One region of the Roseateles sp. DAIF2 genome, then DNA from elsewhere that is predicted to be linked to it. Evidence: riboswitches for the same ligand, from Rfam matches in the RefSeq annotation. Region 1 holds a riboswitch; the other holds the start of a gene.

Region 1 (11,065 bases):
AACGGCTGGTTGGCGCGCCTCCGTGCGCGCGGCCATGCCTGCATCGCGCTGACGATGGAGCCGGCCTTCGGCTCGATCGATGCCTATGCAGATGAGATCGAGGCTGCGCTGCGCCGGCTGGAGCGGGCCACCGGCATGGCGCCGCTGGTGGTGGCACACAGCATGGGCGGGCTGGCGCTGCGCGCCTGGTGGCGCCGCCATGGCTGCGGCGATGCCGGGCGGCTGCACCGCGGCATCACGCTGGGCACGCCGCATGCCGGCACGGTGATGGCGGCGCTGGGCTCGGCCACCAATGCGCGCCAGATGCGCCGCGCCGGCGCCTGGCTGGGCGAGCTGGGCGCGGCGGAAACGCCGGCCTTTCGTGCCCGCCTGATCTGCTACTACAGCAATGCCGACCAGGTGGTGTGCCCGGCCGGCACCGCGGCGCTGGCGGGTGCCGAGGCCCGCTACAAGCCGGGCCTCGGGCATCTGCGGCTGGTCTTCGACCCCGGCCTGTTCGCCGAGGTGCTGACCGAACTGGACGCTTAGGCTTCCGACTTCTCGTCTTTGAGCACGCCGCGGCGGATCTGGTCCAGTTCGATGCTCTCGAACAGGGCCTTGAAATTGCCTTCGCCGAAGCCCTCATTGCCCTTGCGCTGGATCAGCTCGAAGAAGATCGGGCCGATCACTTCCTTGGTGAAGATCTGCAGCAGCAGTTCCTTCTCGGCGCCCAGATGCGCGGCGCCGTCGATCAGGATGCGCAGGCGGCGCAGCTCGTCGACCTTCTCGCCATGGCCCGGCAGGCGCTTGTCGATCAGGTCGAAGTAGATGTCGATCGTGTCCTGGAATACCACGCCGCCGTTCTTCATGCCCTCGACGGTGGTGTAGATGTCGTCGGTGCCCAGCGCGACGTGCTGGATGCCCTCACCGTGGTAGAGGTCCAGGTACTCGGCGATCTGGCTCTTGTCGTCGCTGCTCTCGTTGATCGGGATGCGGATCTTGCCGCAGGGGCTGGTCATGGCCTTGCTCTTCAGGCCGGTCAGCTTGCCCTCGATGTCGAAGTAGCGCACCTCGCGGAAGTTGAACAGGCGCTCGTAGAAGTCCGCCCATTCCTTCATGCGGCCGCGGAACACGTTGTGCGTCAGGTGGTCGATGTAGGTCAGGCCGTTGCCCTTGGGGTTGGCGTCGACCGGGCGCCCTTCAGCGTCCAGCAGCGGCACGAAGTCCACGTCGTAGATCGAGATATTGCCGATCTCGCCGGCGGCCGCGCCGTTCTTGCCTTGCCAGCGGTCGACCAGGTAGATCAGCGAATCGCCGATGCCCTTGATCGCCGGGATGTTCAGCTCCATCGGGCCGGTCTTGTTGTCGAAGCCCCAGGCGCCCAGTTCCAGCGCGCGCTGGTAGGCGTAGCCTGCGTCCTTGACGCGGAAGGCGATCGCGCAGATCGAGGGGCCATGCAGGCGCGCGAAGCGCTGCGCGAAGGCATCGGTCTCGGCGTTGATGATGAAGTTGACGCCGCCCTGGCGGTACAGCGTCACGTTCTTGTGGCGGTGCTTGGCCACGGCGGTGAAGCCCATGGTCTCGAACAGCCGGCCCAGGGCGGCGGGATCGGGGGCGGCGAACTCGATGAACTCGAAGCCGTCGGTGCCCATCGGGTTGTCCCAGGGGGTGAATGCCATGGCGGGGTCTCCTGCTTTGAATGCCTTGCGATAGGTCAAGACTGTAGGAGCGCAGGGGCGCAGGATTCCTGCGATCTCAGGCGTGGGATGGCGCAATGCTGCAGGAATCCTGCGAAACTTCGGATATGGAAGGCGACATCCAGCTCGACGCGATCGATCGGCGCATTTTGAGGGCGCTGCAGCAGGACGGCCGCGTCACCTATGACGCGCTGGCGGCCCAGGTCAACCTCTCGGCCTCGGCCGTGCTGCGGCGCGTGCGGCGCCTGGAGGAGGGTGGTGCGATCGCCGCCTATGTGGCCCTGGTGCGGCCGGAGAAGGTGGGCCTGTCGCTGACCGCCTACATCAATGTCAGGCTTGAGAAGCAGACCGAGAGCCACAAGCGCAACCCGATGGACCTGTTCCGCGCCGCGGTGCAGACCTGGCCCGAGGTGGTGGAATGCGCGGCCCTGACCGGCGACATGGACTATCTGCTGCGCGTGCTGGTGCAGGACATGGCGCATTACGCCCGCTTCATCAGCGAGACCCTCTTGAAGCACCCCAGCGTGCAGGACTGCAAGACCAGCTTTGTGCTGGACCGCCTGAAGAACACGACGGCCGTGCCCTTGTAGCCGCTCAGCACCGCGTCAGCACCACCGCCAGCTCGAACCAGCCGCGCTCATGCGCAACGGCCGGGTAGGGCGGCGCCGGCCAATCCCACAGCGAAGCCGGGAACAGCACGCGCATCGCGTTGATGTCGCCGTGATAGGGCGGGCCCTCGACCCGACCTTCGGCCGCGCCCTCGCGGCGCGCCTGCATGAAGAGCGCCAGCAGCCGCCCGCCCGGTTTCAGCCAGGCATGCAAGCGATCGGCATAGCGCCGCCATTGGTCCGGATGCAGCGCGCACAGGCAGGTCTGCTCGTAGATGCGGTCCAGCGGCGCCTCCGGGGCCCAGTCCAGCACATCGGCCTGCAGCACCCGGCCCGGCAGATCGCCCAGGCGCTCGCGCGCCAGCGCCACCGCGGCCGGCGCATAGTCCAGCCCGGTGGCGGCGATGCCGGACCGGCCCAGGGCCACCAGCTCATGGCCGCGGCCGCAGCCGGGCACCAGGGTGGCAAGGCCCGGCGCCAGCTGGCCCTCGTCCAGCCAGCGCTGCAGCTGCGGATGGGCCGCGCCGCGGTCCCAGGGGGTGTCGCCGTTCTCGAAGCGCTGCTGCCAGAAGTCCAGGGTCGGTCCGCTCATCGGGAGATCGTGCTTTCTTTCAGTCGAGTTCGTGCAGCAGGCGCTCGGTGGCCAGCGGGCCCAGGTTCAGCAACTGGGCGATGTCGCTGATGTCGTCCGGCACCGCAGCATCGTCCCAGCCGTCGGCCGTGTGGCGCGCCAGGCGCACCGCCAGGCGCACCGTCTGCACCTGCGGGTCGAGGCCGCGCTTGTCGTCGGTGATATGGGCCAGCAGCTCGGGCAGATGCCAGGTCTTCATCAGGGCCTGCTCGAGGTCGGCCAGCTCGATGTTCAGCAGCTCGCGCTGCACCGCGGCGCTGCGCAGCTGGCGGTCGGCCTGCTGGCGCGCGCGGATCTCCAGCGCCAGCGCCGGCGCATGCACCCACAGCAGCATCTCGGCGAAGTCATGCAGGCTGGCGGCGCTGTGGATCACGGCCGCGTCCGGGTCGGCGCGGTGCGCCGCGAAACCCAGCGCGAAGCGCGCGGCGCGGTCGGCGCGGCGCAGCACGCGCTGCAGCCCGGCCAGCGCCGCCGGCTGGTCGGCCAGGCGCTGCTCCACGGTGGGCTGCGGCCCGAAGGCGGCGAAAAAGGGCGTGATGCCCATCCAGACGATCGCCGCCGTCACCGTCTCGGCATCGGTCAGCAGTCGCCCAGAACGGTGCGTGGCCGCATGGGCCAGCACCTTCAGGGTCATCAGCGGGTCGGTGGCGATCATCTCCCCGATGCTGTTGGCATCGAAGGCATCCTCATTGGCGCGCATCAGCTCCAAGGATTCGGCCGTCGTGGCGAGCACGGGGATCTCCGCATCGCGCAGGGCCGCCGTCCAGGCGGCCAGATCGGGCGGGGCCTGGCGCAGCGGCAGGGCAAGAGCGGGCGGGTTCATGCAGGATCACCTCGGGATGATGGTGATCGTATATCGGCATGATCTCGCCCGTCTTGACGCCCAGGACCAGCCGCGCCAGGCCCATCAGTACCGGAATCACAGGCGCGTGACACCCGGCAGGGTGCCGATCAGTTGGCCGTCGACATACAGCGCCCCTTCTGGCGCGCCGGCTTCGGCGTAGAACTCCAGCTCCGGCGCGCGGCGCCGGCGGGCCTGCACCCGGGCCAGGCGCTCGGCCAGCCGCAGCATGCCGGCGCCGGTGCGGCGCAGGGTACTGGCCAGGCCGCGGCGCCAGGCTTCGGCGGTGATGGCGGCCTCGGGGTGGCGGCCCATCGCATACACATGTTTCATGATGATTCTTCTCCCGTCGGGATGCCCCGCTCGCGTCGCGAGTCAGGGGCTGCGGTCTAGAGGCACGAGCTGACGGACTTCCTTCAGCAGGGCGGTCTTGGCTTGCTGGCGCTGCGACTTGCTCGCGGCGTCATGGCGGCCGGCCTGACGCAGCAGGCTCGGCGCCACCAGCGGATTGCGCGGCTTGCGCAGGCTCAGGCTGAGCTGCGGCCGGGGAGCGGTGAACTGAGACATGAACTCTCTCCTTGCGAGCCGGGCTCGCGGCAGAACAATGGGCGATGCGGCGGCGCCACTGCAGCGCGGCAGCGTCATCGGAAGCAAAACAACATCAACGCAGAGCCCGCGGGGCGGCTCTTGAGCGAATGGCGGGCGCGCGGCGGATGCACAAGAGCGTCGCCTTCCCTCGGGCCACGGTTCTGGGCCCGCAAGGGAGTCGGCGTCGTTGCATCAGCGCGGCGGCTGGCCGGGTCGGATGGGTTGGCCTGTCGGCGTTTGGGGTGTCGTTGCGGTGAACCACGCCGCAACTTGCGCAAATGATAAACGATTGATTATCTTGCGCAAGTGCTTTTTATCTGAAGAGATAAACAAATTAGGGGTGACGGCAACGCCGCCCACGCCCGCGCCTCAGTGTCTCAGCGCTTCTTCGGTTTCAGCGGCGCGATGCCCTGCTGCAGCTTGCGCCAGGCGTCGACGGCATCGTCCACCGCGGGCGCGGCGGGAACAGCGGGGGCCAGGGGCGAGCGACCGGCGGCGGGCGCCTGCGGCGCACGCGGTGCGGCCGGGGCCGGCGGTGCGCCGGGGGTCAGCACCTCGCCCAGCAGGTCCAGCAGCCGGGTGCGGGCGCGCTGCGGGTGGCGGCGGTAATAGGTCAGCACCAGACCGACGATGAAGCGCTCGTCGTCGTCCTGCGGCAGGCTGGGCGGCGGCTCCTGCGCACCGGCGGCCGCGCCCGCGGCCTGCGGGCCATGGGCCTGGTCCATCCAGCCGGCGGGCTTGTGGCTCAGCTGCTCGAACTGGCGCGCCAGCCGTTCGCCGATCTGGCGCGAGCGGCTCTTGATCTGGCTCCAGTAACTCGGTTGGATCTGCAAACGCTCCGCGAACCGGCGCTCCAGCCCGCGCAGGGCGGCGGCATCCGGATGCTTGACGGTGGCGGTGACGAACTCTTCAAACAGGAGCATCGCGTTGTCCAGACGGATCTGTGCGACGTCCCGGGGGGCGGTGGACATATGCGTATGATAAAGCTGCCTTCATCCAGGACCCCGGCCAAGGAGAAACGCCATGCCTCGTCTTGCCGCTTTTTCGCAGGGAATGCTGCTCTCGGGATGCTTGCTGCTGGCCGCCCAGGCCGGCGCCGCCGAGCGCAGTCTTGATAAAGAAGTGATCATCAAGGCCAGCCTGGACCAGGCCTGGGCCAGCTGGACCACGCGCGAGGGCATCGTCGGCTTCTTCGCGCCCGACGCGAAGATCGAGCCGCGGGTCGGCGGCGCCTTCCAGATCTATATCGACCCCGGCGCCGAGCCCGGCATGAAGGGCGCCGACGAGATGCGCTTCATGGCGCTGCAGCCCCGGAAGATGCTCAGCTTCGACTGGAACGCGCCGCCCCATCTGCCCGAGGCGCGGGCGCAGCGCACCTTCGTGATCGTGCGCTTCGAGCCAATGGGGGTGGACCAGACGCGGGTGCGCCTGCACCACACCGGCTGGGGCGAGGGCGGCGAATGGGACAAGGCCTATGGCTACTTCGACCGCGCCTGGGGCAATGTGCTGGCGAATCTGAAGAAACGCTACGAGACCGGCCCACAGGACTGGACCGACTGGCTGGCCCAGCTGGAGAAGTTCCGCGCCCAGGCCCGCGCGGCCGCGGCGGCCTCGGCGCCGAAGTAGGCGGCCGCGCTACTCCTCGTCGCGCAGCTTGTAGGCCCCGGCCAGCTGCGCCTGGGTGTTGGGCGGCACCGGCTCGTAATGCGAGAGCTCCAGGGTGTAGCGCCCCTGGCCGCTGGTCAGCGCGTTGAGGCGGTTCTGGTAGCTGGCCAGTTCGGCCAGCGGCGCCAGGCCCTGCACCGCGATCACGCCGGGCACCGGCGAGCGCGTGCCGTTGACCTGGCCGCGCCGCGAGGCCAGGTCGCCGGTGATGTCGCCCATCGCGCCGGCCGGCGCGCTGATCTCGACATGGACGATCGGCTCCAGCACCAGCGGCCGCGCCTCGCGCACTGCGGCGACCAGGGCCTTGCGGCCGGCGGTGACGAAGGCGATCTCCTTGCTGTCCACCGAATGGTGCTTGCCGTCGAACACCGTGACCCGCAGGTCCACCAGCGGGTGGCCCGAGACCACGCCGGCCGCGCAGGCCTGGCGCACGCCCTTCTCGACCGCCGGCATGAACTGGCCCGGGATGGTGCCGCCCTTGACCGCATCGACGAACTCGAAGCCGGCGCCGCGCGCCAGCGGCTCGACGCGCAGGAACACCTCGCCGAACTGGCCGGCGCCGCCGCTCTGCTTCTTGTGGCGGTAATGGCCCTCGGCCGGGGCCGAGATGGTCTCGCGGTAGGCGACGCGCGGCGGCTGCGTCGCGACCTCGAACTTGTAGGTCTCGCGCAGCCGCTCCAGCAGCAGGCGCAGGTGCAGCTCGCCCAGGCCGTAGACCAGGGTCTCGTTGGTCGCGGCCGCATGCTCGACCTTCAGGCAGGGGTCCTCGTCGACCAGGCGGCTCAGGATCTCCCACAGGCGCTGCTCGTCGCCATGCCGGGCCGGGCTGATCGCCAGGCCATGCACCGGCACCGGGAACTCCAGCGGTGCGAGGTGGATATGCTCGTCCTCGGGCGCGTCGTGCAGCACCGCGTCGTAATGCAGCTCCTCGACCTTGGCGATCGCGCAGAGGTCGCCGGGCAGGGCCTCGTCCACCTCCACATGCTCCCTGCCCTGCAGCATGAACAGATGGCCGACGCGAAAGGGCTTGCGCGCATGCCCCACCAGCAGCTGGCTGTTGCGGGTCAGGGTGCCCTGGTGCACGCGCAGCACGCCCATCTTGCCCAGATAGGGGTCGGCGACGATCTTGAACACATGGGCCAGCACATGGGCGCCGGGCTCGGGCAGGGCCTGCAGCGGCAGCGCGTCGGGGCCCTCGCCGCGCAGGAACTGCGGCGGGTTGCCCTCGACCGGATTCGGCAGCAGGCGCTCGATCACGTCCAGCAGCTCGGCCACGCCGGCGCCGCTCCTGGCCGAGGTGAAGCAGACCGGGATCAGGTGCCCCTCGCGCAACGCCTGCTCCAGCGGTGCATGCAGCTCGCTGGCATCGACATCGCCCTCGTTCAGGTAGCGGTCGACGAAGGCCGCATCGACCTCCACCACCTGCTCGACCAGGGCCTGGTGCGCGGCCGCGGCGGAGTCGAAGTCGGTCGCGCCCTCGCGGCAGTAGAAGCAGTCCTGCACCCGGCTCGCGCCCTGGGCCGGCAGGTTCAGCGGCAGGCACTCGCGGCCGAAGGTCTCGCGCAGCTGGGCCAGCAGGCCCGGCAGGTCGACGCCGGGCGCGTCGATCTTGTTGACCACGATCAGCCGGGTCAGGCCGCGCTGCGCCGCCGCCTCCATCATGCGCGAGGCCATCAGCTCGACGCCGTTCTGCGCATTGATCACCACCACCGCGGTCTCCACCGCCTCCAGCGCCGGCAGCGACTGGCCGACGAAGTCCGGCGCGCCGGGCGTGTCGATCAGGTGCAGGCGCAGGCCGGCGTGACGCAGGTGCAGCAGGCTGGACTGCAGCGAATGCTGCAGCTTCTTCTCCAGCGGGTCGAAATCGCTGACGGTGTTGCCGCGCTCGACGCTGCCCGGCGCCGCGATGCCGCCGGCCCGGTGCAGAAGGGCCTCGGCCAGGCTGGTCTTGCCGGCGCCCGCCGGCCCCACCAGGGCCAGCGTGCGGATCGCGGCGATCCCGGGGTGGACGGGGCTGGTGGGACTCTGCTGATCCGCCATGGCACGCTCCTGCAGGAAAGCCGGACGGCCCCAGGGTAGGGCATGCGCGCCGGGCCGGCAAGAGGCCTTGCGCGCATCCCCGGCGCCGCTCAGCCGGCCAGGCGCGGGCGCATCAAGACCTGCCCCTCGTCCAGGCCGGTGAAGGCATAGTCGAACTCGGGCCGGCGGCCGCCGACGATGTCGGCGATCGCCGCGCCCGAGCCGCAGCCATGGGTCCAGCCCAGCGTGCCATGGCCGGTGTTGAGGAACAGGTTGGCGATGCGGCTGCGCCCGATGTAGGGCAGGTTCGACGGCGTGGCCGGGCGCAGGCCGGTCCAGTACTGTGCGCCGCTGCCGTCGGTCATCTGCGGGAACAGCTCACGGGTGCGGCGCACGATGGCCTCGCAGCGCGCCAGGTTCAGCGAGCTGTCGTAGCCGTTCAGTTCGGCGGTGCCGGCGATGCGCAGACGCTCGCCCAGGCGCGAGAACACCAGCTTGTACTCGTCGTCGGTCAGCGAGACCTGGTAGCTGTGCTCGGCCGAGGTGACCGGCAGGGTGACCGAATAGCCCTTGGCCGGATAGATGTTCAGATCGACCCCCAGCTCGCGCGCGAAGCCGCGGCTGAACGAGCCCAGGCACAGCACATAGCTATCGGCGCGCAGGCGCTCGACCCGGCCGCCGGCATCGGCGGTGACGATCTGCTCGATCGCGTCGCCGCGGCGCTCGATGCCCAGCAGGCGGGTCTCGTAGCGGAAATGCACGCCGGCCTCGGCGCAGCGGCGCGCCAGCTCCTGGGTGAAGCGGTGCGCGTCGCCCGACTCGTCGCTGGGCGTCATGCTGCCGCCGACGATCTGGTGCCGGCATTGCGCCAGCGCCGGCTCGATCGCGACGCATTCATCCGGCGTCTTCATGTCCAGCTCGCAGCCCTGCTCGCGCATGATGCGCGCGGGTTCCTGGGCGGCCGCGTACTCGGCCTCGCTGGTGTAGAAATGCAGGATGCCTTGGCTGCGCTGGTCGTACTGGATGCCGGTGGCGGCGCGCAGCTCGCGCAGCTTGGCGCGGCTGTACATGCCCAGGCTGACGATGTTGCGGATGTTGTGGGCGGTGCGGCCGGGCAGGCATTCGCGCAGGAAGGCCAGGCCCCAGCGCCATTGGGCGGCATCGGCGCGCAGGCGGAACAGCAGCGGCGCGTCCTCCTTCATCAGCCATTTCAGCACCTTCAGCGGCGCGCCCGGATTGGCCCAGGGTTCGGCATGCGAGACCGAAATCTGCCCGCCGTTGGCATAGCTGGTTTCCAGCCCGGCGGCGGGCTGGCGATCGATGACGGTGACCTCATGGCCGGCCTGGCGCAGATACCAGGCGGAGGTGATGCCGGTGATGCCGGCGCCCAGAACGATGACATGCATGAAGACAAGCTCCTGCTGTGCGCCGGCGCAGGCATGCGGGCGGTCACCATCGAGCAAGGGATGGACCGGGAGCGTGCATGCGCCTGACGCGCGCCGCTCCCGCTGTCCTTGGTACCTGAGAGATTCGGCGCGCACCACCCGGTGTGCGCCTTGCTCCTTCGGTGGCGCTGCCGTTGCGGCAGCGCACTCTCCAGCATTCGGCTTGTGGCGGATCCAGTACGGGGCCTGAGCGAGTATGGGAGCTTGCGCCTTCGGCGGCCGGCATCGGGTGAGGATGCGCGGCACTCTCCTGAATCCGTGGCGCAGTGTAAGCGCTTTCGCCCGTTCAGCGACGCAGGTGGCTGCCCATGAAGTCACGGGTTTGCTCGCGCGTCCAGCGCAGCGCCTGCTGGGCGTCGATGCGGCCGAATTCCCTGCGCAGATCTTCCGGGGCCTGAGCCAGCTGGGAGCCCAGCAGGAACTTGATGTCGGCGAAGCCGTTGTGCTTGGAGCCGGCCAGCACCTCACGCTTGCCCGGCCCCTGGCGCAGCTTCCAGACTTCCTCGATGCTCGGGACGGTGCCGCCGTTGGCGCCGCTGTCCTCGCTGAGCAGGAACATTAAGGGCTTGGTCCAGGGTTGCTTGCGCTCACCGTAGACCGAGCCATCGATGTCGATCCCGGCCTGCACGCGGGCGTCCTGGCGCGAGGTCTGCAGCGCGGCCGAGCCGCCGAAGGAATGGCCGTAGGCGCCGACGCGGCTCAGGTCCAGCCGCCCGGCCAGCAGATGGTGGCCCGCGGGTTCGGCGTCGCGCGCCTTCAGCCAATCCAGCACGAAGCGCTGGTCGGCCACCATCGTCGCCATGCTCGCGTCGCTCGGCTGGGCGACGCCGTTATTGACGACCAGGCGACCGCCCGACAGCAGGGTCGGGCCGCTCAGATAGGGATGGTTGATCGCGACCACCACATAGCCATGGCTGGCCATGTCTTCCAGCAAGCTGCTGTAGACCTCGACGGGGGCGCCCCAGCCCGGCGAGAACAGAAGCACCGGATGGCGCCGGCCCTGGTTCAGCGAAGCCTCCTTGCGCGCGTTGGTGGGGGCCTGCGCGGCGGGCAGTGCCGGCACCGCCTGGCGCACCACGGACCAGACCTGCGCGTCCATGTAGTCCGCGCGCGCCGCGCGGGGCGTGCTGTGGATCGGGTACCAGACCTTCAGGCTCAGCTCGCGCGGGCTGCCGTTGCCGGCATAGGGGTCGAGGCGGGCGCCGTCCAGCGCCAGGAAGCCGGCCTTGCCCACGCAGCTGCCGCCGGTCGGTGCAGGCAGGCGGCTCGCTTCCGTGGTCGGCAGGCCGCAGCGCCGGGCGTAGGGGCGCTCATCGTCGCCGCCGCCGCAGCCGGCGAGGCCCGCCAGCAGGGCGGCCAGGCCCAGCAGGCGCGGCACGGTGAAGGAATTGCAAGGGCGGGAAGCTACAGCAGGCATGCTCATGAGGCGGGTGACGGAAGCAGCGCGCGAGCGCCAGCGTCCCTACTCTGGGCGGCCCGCCTGAAGCGCGGCTTGGGCCTTAATGAAGCCTTGCTGAATCGGCCTGTTGCGGGCTGCCGGATACTCGCGGCGCCGCGCTCGATGAAGAAGATGACGGCAAAGGACAAAGGGC
Region 2 (11,065 bases), 1.9 Mb from region 1:
TGCGCGGCCGCACCCTGCTGCGCCTGGCCCAGCGCATCGCGATCAACCGCACCGTTGCCGGCGTGCATTTCCCGATCGACAGCCGCTGTGGCCGGGTGCTGGGCATGGGCCTGGCCGGCTATGTGGCGGCGCGCTGCACCGGCCCGTCGACGGCCTTGACCCATCTGACCTTCAGCCCGACGCCGGAGGCCATGGACGCGGACTTCATGCTGCAGCCGCCGGGGCAGGCCGCGCTGGGTATCGGCGAGCAGGCCGGCCCCGCCAACCCCTGGAGCGGCGATGCGGCCCAGGACCTGCTGGCCTGGCTCTGGGACGAGGCCAAGCAGGAGCTGCCATGAGCGGGCTCGCCTGGCACGCGCTGCCCGCGCGCGCCCGCGCCCCGGCCCTGGACCCGCGCCATGACGCCTTCGCCGGCTGGGCCGAGGCCACCGACTTCAACGATGCCCAGCTGCCCGGCCGCTCGGGGCCGCCCCAGGCCCTGTGGCTGATGCTGGAGCTGCGGGAACCGGCGCCCGACCAGCTCGACCCGCCCTGCGCCTGGCTGCATCAGAGGGCCGCCGAGCTGCCCCCGAACTGGCTGCGCCTGCCCGACAGCTATGCCCAGCCGCTGCTCGGCCTGGAAAGCCTGCGCTTTTGCACCGCGCTGGCCAACCCCGATTTCATCCGGGCGCTGGGCGATGCCGGGCGGCTCGCGAGCCAGCCGGCGGATCTGCGCGAGCGCCTGCTGGAGATCCGCGCCGCGATCGACCGCTACGAGATCGCGCTGGAGGGCGACTGGTGGGAGGCCGCGACCGCCTGGGAGACGCTGCCGCGCGTGCCCGGCGATCCCCTCGTCCCGCTGGTGATCGGCATCATCGACGACGGCCTGCCCTTCGCCCATCAGCGCCTGAGCTGGCGCGCGGCCGATGGCAGCCGCCACAGCCGCTTCCTGTCCCTGTGGAACCTGGCCGCCCGCGGCGCCCCGGACCCGCAATGGGGCAGCGGCGAGGTGCTGGACCAGGCGCGGCTCGACCAGGCGATCGCGCTGGCCAGCGACGCGGCCGGCCATGTCGACGAGGACGCCGCCTACGCGCTGCTGGACATGGGGCGCCTGCTGCGGCATCGCGCCACTCATGGCGCCCATGTGGCCGACCTGGCCTGCGGCATGCCGCCGCCCGCGCAGGCCCAGCATGGGCCGGCCATCGTCGGCGTGCAGCTGCGGCCGATGGAGTCAACCCTGTGCATCTCCGCCGGCGCCCATCTGTTCGATGCGCTGCGCTTCGTGGTCGAGCGCGCCGACCGCGCCGGCGCGGAACGCATCGTCGTCAATGCCAGCCTCGGCAATATCGCCGGGCCGCACAACGGCTCCTCGATGTTCGAGGCGGCGGTCGACGCCCTGATCGCGCTGCGGCGCCGGCCCGGCCTGACTCCCGTCGAGCTGGTGCTGCCGGAGGGCAACAGCCATCTGTCGCGCTGCCATGCCCGAGCCCGGCTGGAGGCGACAAAGGGCATGGCGCTGCAATGGCGGCTACGCCCCGACGACGGCACCTCCAGCTACCTCGAGACATGGCTGCTGCCCGAACAAGCTGGCGCCATCGCGATGGACTGGCGCCTGACGCCGCCCGGCGGCCCGGCGCTGGACCTGAGCTTCACCTTGCCGCCTAGCGCGGCGACGCCGGCGCAGGAATGGGCGCTGCGCGATGCCGAGGGCCGGACCCTGGCGCTGTTCGGTCTGCATCCGGACCCGGCCAACGGCAACCATGCGCTGGGCCTGCTGACGGTGGCGCCGACCGCGCCCTACGGCCCCTGGACCTATGCCGCGCCGTCCGGCGCCTGGGCGCTGGACCTGCGCCAGCACGCGGGCAGCGCGCCCCTGGCCTGCAGCGTCTATTCGCAGCGCGACGAGAAGTCCTTCGGCCATCCCGGTCGCGGCCGCCAGGCGGTGCTGGAGGACAAGGGCTGCGACCAGGTCTATGACGAGCTGGGCTGGCCGCGGCTTCAGGACCGGGGCGATTGCCTGATCCGCCGTGCCGGCTCGATCAACGCGCTGGCCTGCGGCACGCAGGTCGAGGTGGTCGGCGGTCTGACGCGGCAACCGGACGGCAGCCTGGCGCCGGCGCCCTACTCCTCGGTCGGCCTGCCGAGCGATCCGCGGGCTAACCTGCGCAAGCTGGCGATCAGCGAGGATTCGCCGGTGCTGCGCGGCATCCATGCCGCGGGCTGTCGCAGCGGCAGCGTCGTGGCCCTGAGCGGCACCAGCATGGCCGCCCCGCAGCATGCGCGCCGGCTCGGCCAATCGGCCGCGGCCAAGGCCGCGGTGCCGCCGCTGGCGCTCGATCACAACGGGGTGGCACGGTCCTTCGTCGAGCCCGACGCCGAGCAGGAACGCCGCTCGGCGCTGCGTCGCGGCAAGCCCTGAGCCGGCTTTCCACTTCGCTTCAGCCGGCCTTGCGGAACTGCAGATCGACCCGCAGCCCGCCCAGCGCCTCCGAGCGCTCCAGCCGCAGGCCGGCGCCATGCCGGTCCGCAATGGTCTTGACGATGGCCAGGCCCAGGCCGCTGCCGGTGGCGCGGCCCTGGGCCTCGCCGCTGCGGTAGAAGCGGTCGAACACGCGCTCGCGCTCCTCGGCCGGGATGCCGGGGCCGCTGTCCTCGATGCGCAGCCGCGCCTGCGGGCCCTCGTCGAGCAGCAGCACGTCGACCTTGCCGCCCTCCGGCGTGTACTTGATCGCGTTGTCCAGCAGATTGCGCAGCAGCACGGCCAGCGCCTCGCCCTGCCCCTGGATCTGCACCGCATCGGCGCGCAGCAGGCCCAGGTCGATGCCGCGCGCCTGCGCCGCCGCGACCTGCTCGCCCAGCACCCGGCGCAGCAGCGGCTCCAGCGCCAGCGGCTGCAGCTGCGCGCCCTCCGGCGCCTCCTGGCGCGCCAGCAGCAGCAGCTGTTCGACCAGATGGCTGGCCCGCTCGACGCCGGCGGCCAGCCGGGTCCGGGCCTGGCCGCGCGCCGCCTCGTCGGCCCCGGCGCGCGCCAGGCCCTCGACCTGCAGCTTCAGCGCGGTCAGCGGCGAGCGCAGCTCATGGGCCGCGTCGGCGACGAAATGGCGCTGCGTCTCGAAGGCCTGACGCATCCGCAGCAGCAGCGAATTCAGCTCGCGCACCATCGGCCGGATCTCGACCGGCAAGCCCTCCTCGCCGACCGGCGACAGGTCCTCCGCCGCGCGCTCGGACAGCTGGCGCCGCACCCGCTCGACCGGCGCCAGCGAGCGGCTGATCACCCAGCCGACCACCAGCAGCAGCAGCGGCAGCACGATCGCGATCGGCGTCACCGTGCGCCAGGCCAGGCGGCTGGCCAGGCGCTCGCGCACCGCCAGCTCCTGGGCCACCTGCACCACCTGGCCGCCGGCCTGCATCGACAGCACGCGGTAGAGCTTGCCGTCGTCGCCCCGCACATCGGCAAAACCCATCACCGCGCGCTGCGGCAGGCGCGCGCGCGGCTGGGCAAAGAGCTGCAGGCCGTCGACGCTCCAGCCCTGGATCACCAGCTCCAGCTCCTCGGGCATCGAATGGCCGATGCCGGGCCGCGCGCCGCTCATCGACAGCGCGGTCTGCTGCATCTGGTAGTCGAAGATCGCGTCGGCCTCCTGCAGCGCGGTGTGATAGGCGCTGCCGCCCTGCAGCAACGCGGCCAGGCTGACCGCGCCGAACAGGAACCACATCAGCCGGCGCTTCAGCGAGGGGCCCATGGCCATCACGCGAGCAATACCGCCGCTCATTGCTTGGGCACCATATAGCCGAGGCCGCGCACGTTCTGGATCAGCGCCGCGCCCAGCTTCTTGCGCAGGCCATGGATATAGACCTCGACCGCATTGCTGGAGACCTCGTCCTTCCAGCCATAGAGCTTTTCCTCCAGTTGCTGGCGCGACAGCACCAGCCCCGGGCGCGCCAGCAGCGGCTCCAATACCGCCCATTCGCGCGCCGACAGCACGACCGACTGGCCGTTGACCATGGCCTCATGGGTGGCGGGGTTCAGGCTGATGCCCATATGCTCGTAGATCGGCTCGCCGCGGCCGCTGGCGCGGCGCAGCAGCGCGCGGATGCGCGCCAGCAGCTCGTCCAGCTCGAAGGGCTTCAGCACATAGTCGTCGGCGCCGGCGTCCAGCCCCTCGACGCGCTGGCTCAGCGCATCGCGCGCGGTCGCGATCAGCACCGGCAGCTGCTGCTTGCGCGCGCGCAAGGCGCGCAGCACCGACAGGCCGTCGCGCTTGGGCAGGCCCAGGTCGAGCAGCAGCAGGTCGTAGTTCTGGGTCTGCAAGGCGGTATCGGCCAGCTCGCCGTCCTTGACCCAGTCCACCGCATAGCTTTCGGCGCGCAGCAGGTCCAGCAGCTGCTCGCCGATCATCGGATCGTCTTCCACCAGCAATAAACGCATCGGCCGATTGTCTCAGCCGGCGGCGGCGTCCGACTTAGACGAGGCTTAGGAGCGGGTCAGGCCTTCAGCTTGAGCATATGCACCACCACGCGGGCGGTGGTCATCTCCGATTCGACGAAGCTGCGGAAGTCACTGCCGGAGCGGTAGGTCGACAGCCAGTCGTTGCGGCGCACCAGGTCGGCCCATTCGTTGGAGCGGGCAACACGTTCCAGCAGGCTGGCCATGGCCTGGGTCTGGCCCTCGTTGAGGCCGGAGGGCGCGAACACGCCGCGCCAGTTGGCCAGTTCGGTGTCGATGCCGCCCTCGCGCAGCGCCGGCAGGCCGTAGCGGCCGCGCCGCGAGCTGACCGCCAGCACGCGGATCGTGCCGGACGCCATCGCGCCGCGGAATTCGCTGTAGCCGGAGATGCCCAGCTGCGCCTTGCCCTCGGTCAGCGCGCGCACCGCATCGCCGCCGCTGCTGGTCGGCAGGTAGCTGAAGTTGTCGGGGTTGCCGCGGCTGGCGCGCAGCATCATGCCCAGCAGCATATGGTCGACGCCGCCGGCCGAGCCGCCGACCACGGTGGCCTTGAAGTCCGGTAAGGCCAGGCGCGCGGCCAGGTCCTTCAGGGTGCGGATCGGCGAGGCCGCCGGCACCGCCACCACCATGAAGTCGCTGGTCAGCCCGGCGATCGGGTTGACCTGGCTCAGGTCGACCTTGGGCCGCTGCAGCGCGATGCCGCCGAGCAGCACCATGCCGGCCACCATCAGGGTGTTGGGCGCACTCGGATAGCGCTCGACGAACTGGGCCAGGCCCAGGGTGCCGGCCTTGCCGCCGATGTTCTCGTACTGGATGCGGTCCACCAACTTGGCGGTCTGCATCGCGGTGCCCAGCGCGCGGCCGGTCTGGTCCCAGCCGCCCCCCGGGTTGGCCGGGATGACGATGCGCAGCTCCGGCAGGGTCTCGAACTTCTGGGCCCGGGCCCCGGCACCGCACAGGGCGGCGGCAGCCCCCAGCAGCACATGACGACGATCCACCATCTTGCCCACCTCCCTGGTTTGTCTGATGTGGCGGGAGTCTAGGGGGCCCACCGCGCTTGCGCACCTGCGACGACCGCACCGTCGCGGTGCAAAGTGTGCGATTTGCCGCGATTCAAACCCGACGAAAGTCACTTGCGTCGCGCATGGGCGACTCCTTGATCACTCCATGTCGCCGACGATCGCGCTGATCTGGCCCTCGGTCGTCAGCTTCGGCTGCGCGCGCTGCAGCTCCGGGCTCATGCGCAGCGCGATCTGGCCCTTGGCGTCCGCCTTGTAGGTCTTGGCCCCCTCCGGCAGATGCACCACCAGGGCACAGGGCGGCGCGGCGCTGGCGCAGCGGAACACCATGCTGTGCACCTTGGGCGCCAGCAGGCTGAGCATGCCGGCCTGGCGCTTGATGAAGCCGTTCATTTGCGTGGCGGAGCGCTGCAGGTCGGCATAGTCGAACTGGCGCGGATCCGGCACCTTGGCGACCAGGTCGATATTGAGGTCCAGATCGTCCTCCGGCCGGTCCGCCTGCACCACCGGATCGAAGCCCGGCTTGGCCAGGCCCGCCGGGCGCTCGAAGCTGCCGTCCGCGCGCAGCGGCAGCTCGACCCGCTGGCCCTGGTCCTGGTACCAGACCTTCACCACGGTGCCGGGGGTCTTGCTGACCAGGGTGTGGCGCAGCGCGATCGCGTCACGCTCGCCGCTGGGCAGGCGCTCCAGCTGGGCGGCGGCCTCAAACAGCTTGCTGGCGGGCATCTGGGCATTCGGCACGGCCTGCGCGGCTACGGCCAGCAGCAGGGAAGAAGACAAGAGGACGGAAGCACGGATCGGCATGAGGACTCCTGAATAGGGCAGATGTGAGGCAAACCGGCCCAGTCTGCGCAGCCGGGCTGAAGCGCGGCTGAGCCCTGCATGAAGCGAGGATGAAGAAAAGGCGGCGACAGGGCCGTGCGGCGACTTCGCCCCGGGCAGCCCAAACCCTGGCTACAATGCCGCCCGTCAGGAGAGAGCTTCCCAGCCGGAAGCCGCCGAAGGCGCAGTGGCACTGGTGATCCCACGCTGCGAACGCTCAGGCAAAAGGACTGACAAAACGCCCATAACCGGGCGTTCCTCACTGGAGAGAGGCGGGCCATCGAGTCCGTCCACCGAAGGGGCAAGCCGTTGGCGATCGGTCAGCGGCCAATCTCTCAGGTAAAGCGGACAGCGAGGGCATATCCCCCCACTCCACCCGGAGTGGGTCTGTCGAATGCCCTCGGAGCCTGGTCCATGTCCGCAGCCCCCCACAACGAATCCCTGAAGACCACCCCGCTGCACGCGCTGCACCTGGAACTCGGCGCCAAGATGGTGCCCTTCGGCGGCTACGACATGCCGGTCCAGTACCCGGCGGGCCTGATGGCCGAGCACAAGCACACCCGCGCCGCCGCCGGCCTGTTCGACGTCTCGCACATGGGTCAGGTGCGCCTGGTCGGCGCCGATGCCGCCGCCGCGCTGGAGACCCTGGTGCCGGTCGACATCGTCGACCTGGGCATGCTCAAGCAGCGCTACGCCCTCTTCACCGACGAGAACGGCGGCATCCTGGACGACCTGATGGTCTGCCGCCGCCCGGACGACCTGTTCGTGGTCGTCAACGCCGGCTGCAAGGAACAGGACATCGCCCATCTGCAGGCCAAGATCGGCGGCCGTTGCGAGGTCATCCCGATGCCCGAGCAGGCCCTGCTGGCCCTGCAGGGCCCCGAGGCCGTCACCGCGCTGGCGCGCCTGAACCCCGACGTCAGGCAGTTGGTGTTCATGACCGGCGGCTTCTTCGAGCTGGACGGCATCCCGACCTTCGTGACCCGCTCGGGCTATACCGGCGAGGACGGCTTCGAGATCTCGGTGCACCAGGACCAGGCCGTCGCGCTGGCGCGCAAGCTGCTGGCCCAGGCCGAGGTCAAGCCGATCGGCCTGGGCGCGCGCGATTCGCTGCGCCTGGAGGCCGGCCTGTGCCTGTACGGCCATGACATCGACACCACGACCACCCCGGTCGAGGGCGCGCTGACCTGGGCGATCCAGAAGGTGCGCCGCGCCGGCGGCGCGCGCGCCGGCGGCTACCCCGGCGCCGCGGTGATCGACCAGCAGTTCGCCGAGGGCGCCGCGAAAAAGCGCGTCGGCCTGGTCAGCAACGAGCGCATGCCGGTGCGCGAGGGCGCCAAGCTGGTCGACGCCAGCGGCGCCGAGGTCGGCACCGTCACCAGCGGCACCGTCGGCCCGACGGTCGGCAAACCGGTGGCCCTGGCCTATGTCGGCGCCGCCCATGCCGCGCTGGGCACCGAGCTGTTCGCGCTGGTGCGCGACAAGCGCACCCCGATGACCGTGTCCGCCACGCCCTTCACGCCGAACCGCTACTACCGCGGTTAAAGCGCCCAAGAAACACAACCCTTCCCCAACGGAGCAAGAGCCCATGAGCACCATCAAGTACACCGCCGACCACGAATGGGTCCAGATCGAAGCCGACGGCACGGTCGTCGTGGGCATCACGGTCCACGCGCAGGACGCGCTGGGCGACGTGGTGTTCGTCGACCTGCCCGAAGTCGGCAAGAGCTTTGCGACCAAGGAAGTGGCCGGCGTGGTCGAATCCGTCAAGGCCGCCGCCGACGTCTACATGCCGGTCGCCGGCGAGATCACCGAGGTCAACGAGGACCTGCGCAACGATCCCTCGCTGGCCAACAGCGACCCGCTCAAGAGCGGCTGGTTCTTCAAGGTCAAGCTGGCGAACAGCGCCGAGCTGGACGGCCTGATGGACGCCACGGCCTACGACGAGCTGGTCAAGAACAGCTGAGCCTTAACTCCATCCAGCAGTAGCAGTAAGGACGGGCACGTCATGTGCCCGTCGTCGTATTCCAAGGAACTTCCATGTTGATGTCTGCGCTCAAGCCCCTGACCGAGCTCGAAAACGCCGCCGAATTCCAGGCCCGCCATATCGGCCCCGACGCCGCCGACGAGGTCGGCATGCTCTCCGTGATCGGCCAGGCCTCGCGCCGCGCGCTGATCGAGGCCATCGTGCCGGCCAGCATCAAGCGCTCGCAGGGCATGGCCCTGCCGGCCGCGGTGACCGAGGCGCAGGCGCTGGCCGAGCTGAAGGCGCTGGCTTCGCAGAACAAGGTGCTGAAGAGCTATATCGGCCAAGGCTACTTCGGCACGCTGACCCCCGGCGTGATCCTGCGCAACATCCTGGAGAACCCCGCCTGGTACACCGCCTACACGCCCTACCAGGCCGAGATTTCGCAAGGCCGCATGGAGGCCCTGGTCAACTTCCAGACCATGGTGACCGACCTGACCGGCATGGCCATCGCCAACAGTTCGATGCTGGACGAGGCCACCTCCGCCGCCGAGGCGATGACCCTGGCCGCCCGCGTGGGCAAGAGCAAGAGCCTGGTGTTCTTCGTCGCCGACGACGTGCTGCCGCAGACCCTGGAAGTGGTGAACACCCGCGCCAAGCCGCTGGGCATCACGGTGCAGGTCGGCCGCGCCGAGGACGCCGGCAAGACCGAATGCTTCGCCGCGCTGGTGCAGTACCCCGGCGTCAATGGCCAGCTGCGCGCGCTCAAGCCGATCGCCGACGCGGTCCATGCCCAGGGCGGCCTCTTGATCGCCGCGGCCGACCTGCTGGCCCTGACCCTGATCCAGTCGCCCGGTGAACAGGGCGCCGACATCGCGGTGGGCACGACCCAGCGCTTCGGCATGCCGATGGGCGCCGGCGGCCCGCATGCCGCCTACATGGCCTGCAAGGACGAGTTCAAGCGCAGCCTGCCGGGCCGCCTGGTTGGCATCAGCGTCGACTCGCATGGCAACCCCGCCTACCGCCTGGCGCTGCAGACACGCGAGCAGCATATCCGCCGCGAGAAGGCCACCTCCAACATCTGTACCGCCCAGGTGCTGCCGGCCGTCGTCGCCAGCATGTACGCGGTCTACCATGGCCCGCAGGGCCTCAAGCGCATCGCCCAGCGCGTCGCCAGCTATGCCGCGATCCTGGCCCAGGGCCTGAAGGGCCTGGGCTGGAGCGTGCTGAACGAGGCCAGCGCCTTCGACACCCTGCACATCGCCACCGGCGCCAAGACCGAGCAGATCCTGGCCGCGGCCGTCACCGCCGGCATGAACCTGCGCCGCGCGGGCGCCGACAGCGTCAGCGCCTCGCTGGACGAGACCACCACCCGCAAGGACCTGCTGGCCCTGCTGTCGGTGTTCGCCGAGGGCAAGACCACCCTGCCCGGCTTCGAGAGTTTCGAGAAGGGCGTCGCGCCGCTGATCCCGGCCGAGCTGGCCCGCTCCAGCGCCTACCTGACGCATCCGGTCTTCAACACGCACCACTCGGAAACCGAGATGCTGCGCTATCTGCGCGCCCTGGCCGACAAGGACCTGGCGCTGGACCGCTCGATGATCCCGCTGGGCTCCTGCACGATGAAGCTCAACGCGACCAGCGAGATGATCCCGATCACCTGGCCCGAGTTCGCCGGCGTGCATCCCTTCGCGCCGCAGGACCAGTTGAAGGGCTACAGCCTGCTGAACCAGGAGCTGACCAGCTGGCTGTGCCAGGCCACCGGCTATGCCGGCATCAGCCTGCAGCCCAATGCCGGCTCGCAGGGCGAATACGCCGGCCTGCTGGCGATCAAGGCCTTCCACGAGGCGCGCAAGGAAGGCCATCGCAAGATCTGCCTGATCCCCGAATCGGCCCATGGCACCAACCCGGCCTCGGCCCAGATGGTGGGCATGCAGGTCGTCGTGACCAAGTGCGATCGTGATGGCAATATCGATCTGGCCGACCTGAAGGCCAAGTGTGAGCAGCACAGCGCCAACCTGGCCGCGATCATGATCACCTACCCCTCCACCTATGGCGTGTTCGACACCCATGTGAAGGAGATCTGCGCGCTGGTGAAGAGCCATGGCGGCCGCGTCTATGTGGATGGCGCCAACATGAACGCGCTGGTCGGCATCGCCGCGCCGGGCGAGTTCGGCGGCGACGTGTCGCACCTGAACCTGCACAAGACCTTCTGCATCCCGCATGGCGGCGGCGGCCCCGGCGTCGGCCCGGTCTGCGTGGTCGAGGACCTGGTGCCCTACCTGCCGGCGCACCGCTCGGCCGGCCTGGGTAACGACAGCAATATCGGCGCCGTCTCAGCCGCGCCGCTGGGCAATGCGGCCGTGCTGCCGATCTCCTGGATGTATGTGCGCATGATGGGCGCCGAGGGCCTGACCGCGGCGACCGAGACCGCGATCCTGTCGGCCAACTATGTGGCGGCACGCCTGTCCGACCATTACGACATCCACTTCAGCGGCAATATCGCCGGCGTGAAGGGCGGCGGCGTGGCCCATGAGTGCATCCTGGACCTGCGCCCGCTGAAGGACACGAGTGGCGTCAGCGCCGAGGACGTGGCCAAGCGCCTGATCGACTATGGCTTCCACGCGCCTACGCTCAGCTTCCCCGTCGCCGGCACCCTGATGGTGGAGCCGACCGAGAGCGAGTCGAAGTTCGAGCTGGACCGCTTCTGCGACGCGATGATCGCGATCCGCGCCGAGATCGCCAAAGTCGAGAGCGGCGCCTGGACCCGCGAGGACAACCCGCTGGTCAACGCGCCGCACACCGCCGCCAGCCTGCTGACGGGCGACTGGACCC

The links. Region 1 has a riboswitch for glycine ahead of G8A07_RS24565 (D-amino acid dehydrogenase). Riboswitches for the same ligand answer to the same signal wherever they lie in the genome.
Positions count from the first base shown of each region.
Region 2: linked by a shared signal. The riboswitch ahead of gcvT (glycine cleavage system aminomethyltransferase GcvT) and the one ahead of G8A07_RS24565 (D-amino acid dehydrogenase) in region 1 are both predicted to bind glycine.

Region 1 covers NZ_CP049919.1:5,334,248-5,345,312, reverse strand. The annotation lists gene G8A07_RS24615 (triacylglycerol lipase) at 1-528, shown strand, start outside; gene hppD (4-hydroxyphenylpyruvate dioxygenase) at 525-1,658, opposite strand; gene G8A07_RS24605 (Lrp/AsnC family transcriptional regulator) at 1,784-2,266, shown strand; gene G8A07_RS24600 (methyltransferase domain-containing protein) at 2,271-2,876, opposite strand; gene G8A07_RS24595 (HDOD domain-containing protein) at 2,896-3,738, opposite strand; gene G8A07_RS24590 (hypothetical protein) at 3,835-4,089, opposite strand; gene G8A07_RS24585 (hypothetical protein) at 4,132-4,323, opposite strand; gene G8A07_RS24580 (hypothetical protein) at 4,722-5,315, opposite strand; gene G8A07_RS24575 (SRPBCC domain-containing protein) at 5,368-5,970, shown strand; gene fusA (elongation factor G) at 5,980-8,049, opposite strand; gene G8A07_RS24565 (D-amino acid dehydrogenase) at 8,139-9,434, opposite strand; glycine riboswitch at 9,527-9,638, opposite strand; glycine riboswitch at 9,639-9,736, opposite strand; gene G8A07_RS24560 (hypothetical protein) at 9,760-10,896, opposite strand.
Region 2 covers NZ_CP049919.1:3,413,072-3,424,136, forward strand. The annotation lists gene G8A07_RS15770 (phosphatase PAP2 family protein) at 1-338, shown strand, start outside; gene G8A07_RS15775 (hypothetical protein) at 335-2,398, shown strand; gene G8A07_RS15780 (ATP-binding protein) at 2,418-3,752, opposite strand; gene G8A07_RS15785 (response regulator) at 3,749-4,408, opposite strand; gene G8A07_RS15790 (tripartite tricarboxylate transporter substrate binding protein) at 4,465-5,427, opposite strand; gene G8A07_RS15795 (DUF2987 domain-containing protein) at 5,587-6,249, opposite strand; glycine riboswitch at 6,406-6,510, shown strand; glycine riboswitch at 6,520-6,629, shown strand; gene gcvT (glycine cleavage system aminomethyltransferase GcvT) at 6,682-7,812, shown strand; gene gcvH (glycine cleavage system protein GcvH) at 7,856-8,233, shown strand; gene gcvP (aminomethyl-transferring glycine dehydrogenase) at 8,308-11,065, shown strand, end outside.